2 regions of the Sporomusa termitida genome follow, and region 1 is predicted to be linked to the other one. Evidence: riboswitches for the same ligand, from Rfam matches in the RefSeq annotation. Region 1 holds a riboswitch; the other holds the start of a gene.
What was found. A riboswitch is a leader RNA that binds a small molecule or an ion and turns the genes downstream of it on or off. The one in region 1 is predicted to bind cobalamin.
Positions count from the first base shown of each region.

Region 1 (4,409 bases):
GACAGTTTGCAAGGTCGCCAGCAGGGCCTCTTCGGTACCGTAGATCACTGCATTATTATCAACCTGTGAGCAAAAAAAGCGGTTGGCAATGTCGGGGCAGGAATGCTCCAGAAACCGGAGGGCATAAAAGTAGCACCACAATGGGCCGTTACCGACAATAACCGCATCCTCAATACCGGCAAAAAACGCCGCCGCCCCGGTCAGCGCACAGGCATTGAAACAGCTTTGGACATCATGCCACTGTGGATCAGCCATACAATATTCCTCCCCGCAGGGCCGGGCGCTGGGCCAGACGCTCCAGTTTTTGCAGCTGTCTGAGGAAACCGCTCACCCCGATAGGCGGTAATACCGGTATAAAGAACTGACGGAGGTTTTCATCGTCTAATTCATGCGTAGTCATTACCAGCTCGGCTGTACGGAGAGTCGCATCTGCCTGACTTTGCAGCAAGACAGGTATCTGCGTATACGCTGGCAGGGCCTGCCGCAATACTTCCTGCTGCTGTCCGGTCAGCCCCTGCAATAAGACAACAGCCACTAATTCGATTTCTGCCTGAGCTAGTAGTTCCAGCACCCAGCCTGGTTCAAAATACTGCAGCGGCCGGCCGATAACTAACGCAACCCTGGCTAGGCGCAGGGTCCGGCGGCTCTCGAATACGGCAGCCTGCAACCGCTGTTGTTCAGCCGCAATTGCCTGCCTGGCGGCCTGAGGGCGGGCCAGTAATGCTCCCAGTTCAGCCAGCCACGCCGTGGTCCCTAGCCAGCCTACCGGATGGTCTCTGTCGAAAAACGGAGTGCCGCTCCTTGCTTCAAGCCCGACGGCCAGCCTGCGGATCCAGGCATAGGATTGGGCCCTGCCGCCAATCAGGATATTCAGTGATGATGCGGCCACCCGCCGCATGTCGTTAAGCGAGGCATACCCTGGAAAATGAGCATGGACCTCTAAGCCAAAATAGTGGAGCAGTCGTTCCATTTCCTGGCAATCTTCGCTGTCAGGCCCGCCACGGTCACCCAAAAGTGTAACCGTGTCCGGCAGCGTGGGCTGGGTAGTAATAAAACGTTCGGCCACAGCCATGGCCGTGTGATAATAACCTGCATGATATTCCCCGTCCAAATACCCGCTGCAGGGGGAAGCAATGACCGGTATAGTAAATTCCTGTTCAGCCAGAGCGGCCACCTCGGCAATATCATCGCCAATGATGCCGGCCACACAGGAACTGGCAATCACAATATAACTTGGCCGGTAACGGCCGGCTACAGACCTGATGCACGCCCGCAGCTGCTCCGCCCCGCCAAAGATCGAATGCTCATCATTTAATTCACTGCTGATCAGTGGTGCTCTATAGCGCCCGGGCACAAATTCCTGCCGGGCTACCAGGCGGTAATGAATACCCAGCCCCATCTCCTGGGTGATATGGGCACAGGCTTTAGGACTGTGAAAAATCACTACAGCGCCATCGCTGTGGGCTACAGCCCGCCATACGCCAGGCATACTGCAACTGCAGCCGCTCTTCAGGGAGACAACCGGGCGCTTACTCTTCACCATAGCGTAACACCAGCTCCTCAAGGTCTTCAAACTCCAGCGGCGTTGGGATAGACAATTCCCTGTTGCCCATGATCAGCGTGGCCAGTTGCCGGTACACAGCGGCCTGAGGCGAGTCCGGCTTCCATTCAATAACAGTCTGCCGGCGAATTTCAGCCTGATGAACAGTCTGCTCCCGGGGGATAAAAGCAACCAGGCGGGTATTCAGTTTAGCGGCAAACTCTTCCAATAAAGCCTGCTCATGCATGATGTTACGGCTGTTGCCAATAATACCGCCAAGCCGGGCCTGGCCACGGCCGGCAAACCTTGCTACCCCTTTGGCAATATTATTGGCAGCATACAGCGACATCAACTCACCGGAGGAGACAATATAGATATCCGTAGCATAGCCTTCACGAATGGGTACGGCAAAACCCCCGCACACCACATCGCCCAGTACGTCATATAAGATAATATGATCTTCTGCAATCGACTGCAGGGCTTTAAGCTTCTCCAAAGCGACAATAATCCCGCGGCCGGCGCAGCCTACCCCCGGCTCCGGACCGCCGGCCTCCACACATTTAACACCCTGGAAACCGTTATGGACCACATGACTGGTGGTTACATCATCACCATATTTTCTGACCATATCGAGCACTGTTTGCTTGCACGTGCTGCCAAGCAGCAGTCTGGTAGAATCGTTTTTCGGATCACAGCCAATCTGGCACACAGCCTGACCCTGTTCAGCCAGAGCCGCCGATACATTGGCAGCGGTTGTCGATTTCCCAATCCCGCCTTTGCCATAAAACGCAATTTTTTTCATTGTTTTTCTTGTATTCCTCTCTCAATCAATTCATAAGAAAACACGGCTTGCGCCGAGCCTTTGGCGAAAGCGGAAGCCGATGCTGCCCTTATCCAAAGAAAATTATACTTTCTATCAGGATAAGAAAAGACATGGCTTGTGCAAGTCCTTTAGGACGACGGCAGAAGCCGCTTGTGTCCTTTAGGGTATAGTCGTTCTTATGTCCACAGAATTTATTTATAAATTCTGGTAGACTCAAAAACCGGGGGATTCCAGGATGACTCAGTAAATAAAAATGAACTCCTATGCTCAACTCAGGAGTTCATTGCCGCTTAAATAAGCGTTATCGCAAAAAATCCCCCTCCCCATCGCTCGTAGGTCAACCGGTGATTGTCAAACAGGCAGTTCTCCTGGCTCTGGCTCATCGCTCCTCCAAACCTTCCCACGACTTGTTTGACGCACCGTCGACACATTCCGGGTGTCCGGCACTAGCCTCCTTCGGCGGCGTCGCAGTGGCATAATTGAAATTGCTCCTCATTACAGTGGCGGGACCGCGCCGGTTTTTCACCGGACTTCCCTATTAAGCCCCGCAGGGCACCTGTCTCAGCTGTATTTAGTTGTATTATGACTGCCCGTGTCGGTGACCGTGACTTTTACCGCAGGCATGGCGGTGACCATGGGGCGGATGGGCAATAGTAGCGCGGAGATGGCTTACATAGATATCCTGAATGGCTGCATTCTCCCCTAACCCATGGAAATATACATCAACACTGAAGCCGGCCGCTAACAACTGCGACTTCGCCGAATCTTCCTCATCCCCGGCCATGTCGTTGGTTGCATGATCACCAGCCACCAGCAAAAATGGCATCAGGGTAACTTTCTTTACCTGCTGCTGTTTCAGGTTGTCAATTATACGGTTTAGAGGCGGAAAGCCTTCGACAGTATACACAAAAACATTCTTTAAGCCTGCATCCTTTAATTTTAGCTGTAACACCGAGTAAGCAGCATTAGCCGGATGCATGCCGCCATGGCCCATAAGCACAACAGCGCTGGCTCCATCATCGGCCGGCAGCTGCGTTCTTAACGCATTAATGGCAATTTCGTAGTCATCGGGATGATCCTCCTGCCCCATACAATACAACAAAGGCCGGCCCAAACGGATTTTTTCGAAAGCTTTTTCTTGGGCATGAGCGTAATGGGCAACAAGGACCTTGATTTTTTCATATTCGGCCCCAGCCACTACATGCAAGGGCTGGAGATACACTTCCTGATAGCCTTCATCCTGCAGACGTTTCAGGGCCTGGATTTCATTATCAACCCGGACACCGTCAGCGGCTAAACGCTTGATAACCGTACGGGAGGTAAAAGCCCGCCGCACCACATATTCCGGAAAATTGTCCCGGATTTTATTTTCGATAGTTTCAATGTTCAGTTTTAGGGTGTCCTGATAAGAAGTGCCAAAACTAACAACGACAATAGCCTTTTTTGATGAATTGTTTTGCTCTTGCTCCATATTTGTTGCCTCCTCATAATCTCCCACATATGTATTACAAAAATAAAAGCCCTCTCTGGCGCAGGCCGGGAGGGTTCTGTTCAGAAGAAATCAATTCAGATAATCGTCAACAATTAGCCAAATACAGCTCTTCTAAATCCCCTCCTCATCGCTCGTGAGTAAAAACGGTGATTGACAGACAGGCAGTTCTCCTGACTCTGGTTCATCGTTACACCCAAACCTTCCCAAGACGCTTGCGTCTCAGTGGCATATCTTAGGCTAACTCCCCATTACAGTGGCGGGACCGCGCCGGCATTTAACCGTACTTCCCTATTAAGCCCTTTAAGGCACCTGGCTCCTAATATTTAATTATATTCAGAAAAACAGCTATATTTATTACCAATAATAGCATCCGCTATCAGCTATTGTCAAACACATCCTGATTTATACAGAAAATAGCGAATTTTATCCGGCCCCAACAAAGGCCCTCAGGTCCCTCGCTTTCCAGGCAGACACAGGAAAATCCTAGCCGCCTTAGCAACCGGGATTTCTAGCCAATCCGCCACCTAAACGATGGACTGCAGAACAGGTACAGA
Region 1 covers NZ_CP036259.1:402,861-407,269, reverse strand. Annotated here, with positions in the region: gene SPTER_RS01805 (nitrogenase component 1) at 1-255, opposite strand, end outside; gene SPTER_RS01800 (nitrogenase component 1) at 248-1,543, opposite strand; gene SPTER_RS01795 (nucleotide-binding protein) at 1,530-2,342, opposite strand; cobalamin riboswitch at 2,705-2,938, opposite strand; gene SPTER_RS01790 (sirohydrochlorin cobaltochelatase) at 2,944-3,834, opposite strand; cobalamin riboswitch at 3,999-4,183, opposite strand; gene SPTER_RS01785 (redox-sensing transcriptional repressor Rex) at 4,380-4,409, opposite strand, start outside.

Region 2 (4,409 bases), 1.0 Mb from region 1:
AATATATACAAAGAAAGGGCCGCCTAATAGTGTTGTCAATACGCCGACAGGTATCTCAATATTGCCAACCGACCGGCCAAAAGTATCAGCTGTCAAGAGTAGCAACCCACCGGTCAGACCACATAACGGAATCAAGGCCTTATTATCCGAACCAGTTACCATCCTGACCATGTGAGGCACAATCAGGCCGACAAAACCAATAATACCGCCAATAGCGACACATACGGCCGTAATAAGTGCGCCGGCGCCCAAGAGAATTGTCCGCAGTCGTGACACGTTAATACCCAGACTGCGCGCTTCACGGTCACCGAGTGACAAAATATTGAGATCGCCGGCATAATAATAGCACAAAAAACAAGCAGCCATAATCAGCGGCCAGGCATACACCACATGCTCCCAGCTTTTAGCCGCCAAACTGCCAATCAGCCAGGTAACAATAGCTGATACCTGCTCACCGGCCAGACTTTTAACCATTGTGATTGCTGCGGACAGGATACTGCTGACAATAATGCCGGCAATAACCAGATTCGCCGATGACACATACCCCTTTACCCGCGCCATTGACATAACAATTAACAATGTAAGGACAGCACCGCCAAAAGCAAACACTGTCACAGGCAGGCCCCCCTGGGCAAAAATATTGAGATAGATGGCAACGCTGGCACCAAAAGCAGCGCCGGTTGATACACCCATGGTATAGGAGTCAGCCAGAGGATTCATCAGCAACGCCTGAAAAACCACTCCGGCCACAGCCAGGCCGCCGCCAACAGCAATAGCAGCCAGAATACGCGGCAGGCGAATATCCCAGATGATTGCCGTCTGAGCAGCATGAATAGAGCTATAGGCTTCCTGGCTGCCAGTCAGCTTACCATAAATAACAGCCGCCGCATCAACCATGCTGATATCAGCCCGGCCGAACCCAACCGCCGCTAAAGCAAACAACACCGTTGCCACCAGCAGGATCAAGCCTGCTATACGGACATTAGCCTGTTTGCGCCGCAGAAGTGCCGCTAAAGAACTGCTGCTCATGCCAATGCGTGTTTACTCACTTTGGAGCGTTTAGTAAGAATGGTCGATAAATAGTTTACTTTCTTACTGCCGGCGGTTATCAGGTCGTGAATAATTTCTTCACCCTCCAGACCACATTTCGAGACCATAACAGCATTTTCAACCATGCCATGTTTCTGCAGTTTTTCGACAATTTCCGTATAATTTTTATATACTTTCATAAGAACAACATTATCAGATACCGCCAGTACCTGCTCCAGCCGCTTTTCATCAATGGTGGCCGGTACGATGCTCAGAATATCGCCACCTTCAGCCAGTGCCACTCCCAGGCGGTTGCCAATAGCAGAAAACGAGTTAACGCCAGGAATATTAACGATTTCATGACCTGAATCTTCCAGCAGCCGATACACATACATGTATGTGCTATAAAGCATAGGGTCCCCCAAGGTTAGAAAAGCAACTTTCTTGCCGGCATCTAACAAGCCAAGGATTATGCTTTTATTGCTCACCCACGCCTCAGACAAGGCTTGGGCGTTATAGTTCATGGGAAATACCAGTTCCAAAACCTCACTGCCTTCTTGAATATATGGACGGGCAATCGACATCGCCGTACTTTCGTCTTTTTTCTCAGTCCGGGGAGCAATTACTACATCGGCCGACTTAATGGCATTAATGGCTTTCAAAGTGAGTAATTCGGGATCGCCGGGGCCTACACCGACACCGTAAAAAATTCCTGACATAATCTAAACAACTCCTTAAAAAATAAAATCTCTGTCCACGCGCGGCGTGGCAGAGATTATTTGCCGAATTGACGCAAATCCCCTCCCCATCGCGCGTGGGTGAAAACGGTGATTGTCAAACAGGCAGTTCTTCTGACTTAGGCTCATCACCAGACTACGCCTTCCCAAAATAGGTTACTATTTCAGTGGCTCATTGCAGTTGGCTCACCATTACAGCGGCGGGACCGTGCCGGATTCGCACCGGCTTCCCTTTTAAGCCCGATCGGGCGCCTGTTCCATATAGAATTACTTAAATTGTATGATTAACAGTACTAAAAGTCAAGATAATTTATGTCTACGCCAATGCAACTACAGATACATTAAATGAATTTATTTAATTATGTATAATCCCCAGGGATGCCAGGTATGCAAGCGATTAGAGCCTAACATTATTACCGTAATAACTTCATTTATTTTGTTTCATTTGTTATAATTAACAAATGAAACAAAATATGTAAAAAAAGGAGGGAGGGGAAGAAATGATAAAATATCTTTTGCTATTACTGCTATTTGCAATAATTATGTACATTTTAAGCCCCTATCTCGTTCCGGTTAATCATGTCTAGATAACCAAACCCCAGCACTTTAAGCAACATAAGCGCCGGGGTCCTGTATTACCTGATTATATCTACACCCATGTAAGGCCGTAAGACTTCCGGCACAATGACTGACCCGTCTTCTTGCTGGTAATTCTCCAAAACAGCGGCAACCGTCCGGCCAATTGCCACACCCGATCCGTTTAGAGTGTGGACAAACTCTGGTTTTGCTTTTGGCTCACGGCGAAATTTAATCTCTGCCCGCCGGGCCTGGAAATCTTCAAAGTTAGAACAGGATGAAATCTCGCGATAGGTGTTAAAGCTAGGCAGCCATACCTCCAGATCGTATGTCTTTGCCGATGAGAACCCCATGTCACCTGAACACAATAACATGGTTCTGTGCGGCAAACCTAACAGCTGCAATACTTTTTCCGCATTAAGAGTCAGCTTTTCCAGCTCATTATACGACTCTTCCGGCAGGCTGAACTTAACCATCTCTACTTTGTTGAACTGGTGCTGACGAATAAGGCCCCGGGTGTCTCGGCCGGCAGCGCCGGCTTCAGCCCGGAAACACGCGCTGTAGGCTGTATAATAAAGCGGCAGATCCTTGGCATCCAGAATTTCCTGGCGATGCAGGTTAGTAATTGGTACTTCGGCCGTTGGAATAAGATAATAGTCAAGACCTTCCAGCTTAAACATATCCTGCGCAAACTTAGGCAACTGACCTGTGCCAATCATGCTGGCTTCATTGACAATAAATGGGGGGAAAAACTCAGTGTAGCCATGTTGTTGGGTATGCAGGTCAAGCATAAAGTTGATTAACGAGCGTTCCAGCCGGGAACCCAGACCTTTGTAAAAAGTAAACCTGGCGCCGGTTACTTTACCGCCCCGCTCAAAGTCAAGAATACCTAATTTTTCACCAATTTCCCAATGAGCAAGCGGTGTAAAAGCAAAGTCACGCGGCGTACCATAGCGGCGAATTTCTTTGTTGTCATGTTCATCTTTACCCACAGGCACAGAGGCATGCGGTACATTGGGAATGCTCATAATAATAGCGGCCAGGGCGGACTCGGCTTCTTTGACTTTGGCATCAATAGCGCTAATGCGGTCTCCTACCGCCCGCATCTCCAGAATCATATCCTCAGCATTATCACCATTTTTTTTCTTTTTGCTGATTTCCTGAGACACAGTATTCCGCTTGTTTTTAAGTATTTCTACTTCGGCTAATAACCCCCGCCGCTCTTTTTCCCGGCTGATAAACTCATCCAAGCTCATGGCTGCTCCCCGGTTGGTCAGCGCCAGTTCGATTGCCCCGGGGTTATCCCGCACGAATTTGATATCTAACATGCTTATCTTCCTCCTTAACATAAAAAACTCCCGTCCCTGTGATAGGGACGGGAGTATAATTTCTCCCGCGTTGCCACCCTGATTGACTCGCTGAGTCCGCTCGGCACGCATAACGGGCGTGTTCCGTACGGCTCATCACCGCATGCTCATAGGGTGGATGACATAATTACGTTACCGGCTCGCACCTCACGCCAGCTCTCTGAAAACTCCAAATTATGCGCTGCCCTGTCATTGCAACAAACGATATTGAGATTACTATTTATTATGCATTATAAAATTATACATTATTCAATACAAATTGTAAAGTACTGGCAGTACTGCCAGTTTTAAATGCACTTAAGCATGAGCAGCGGTTAAAGTATCATACTTTTGACAGTCATTAATAAAATCAATAAAACACCGGCTTATTACCGGATCAAATTGCGAACCGGCACACCGGCTAATTTCATCCAGCGCTTTAGCGATACTAAATGGCTCCCGCCGGTAACAACGCACAGTTGTCATGGCATCGAAACTGTCACATACCGCCAGCATGCGGCTAAAAAAAGGGATAGAGTCCCCTGCCAAGCCGGTACCATACCCTTTACCATCATATCGTTCATGATGATGACGGACAATTGTGGCGATCCTATTCAGTCCCTCAACCTCAGCCAAAATATCAGCACCAACATCAGGATGCTGTCTGATAACTGCAAGTTCAGCGTCTGTCAGGTCTCCTGATTTATTTAAAATATCATCA
Region 2 covers NZ_CP036259.1:4,566,974-4,571,382, forward strand. Annotated here, with positions in the region: gene SPTER_RS21085 (FecCD family ABC transporter permease) at 1-1,029, opposite strand, end outside; gene cobI (precorrin-2 C(20)-methyltransferase) at 1,026-1,748, opposite strand; cobalamin riboswitch at 1,854-2,037, opposite strand; gene serS (serine--tRNA ligase) at 2,402-3,670, opposite strand; gene SPTER_RS21100 (HD-GYP domain-containing protein) at 4,007-4,409, opposite strand, start outside.
Region 2: it holds a riboswitch for cobalamin, as region 1 does, so the genes downstream of both, cobI (precorrin-2 C(20)-methyltransferase) here and SPTER_RS01795 (nucleotide-binding protein) in region 1, are expected to answer to the same signal.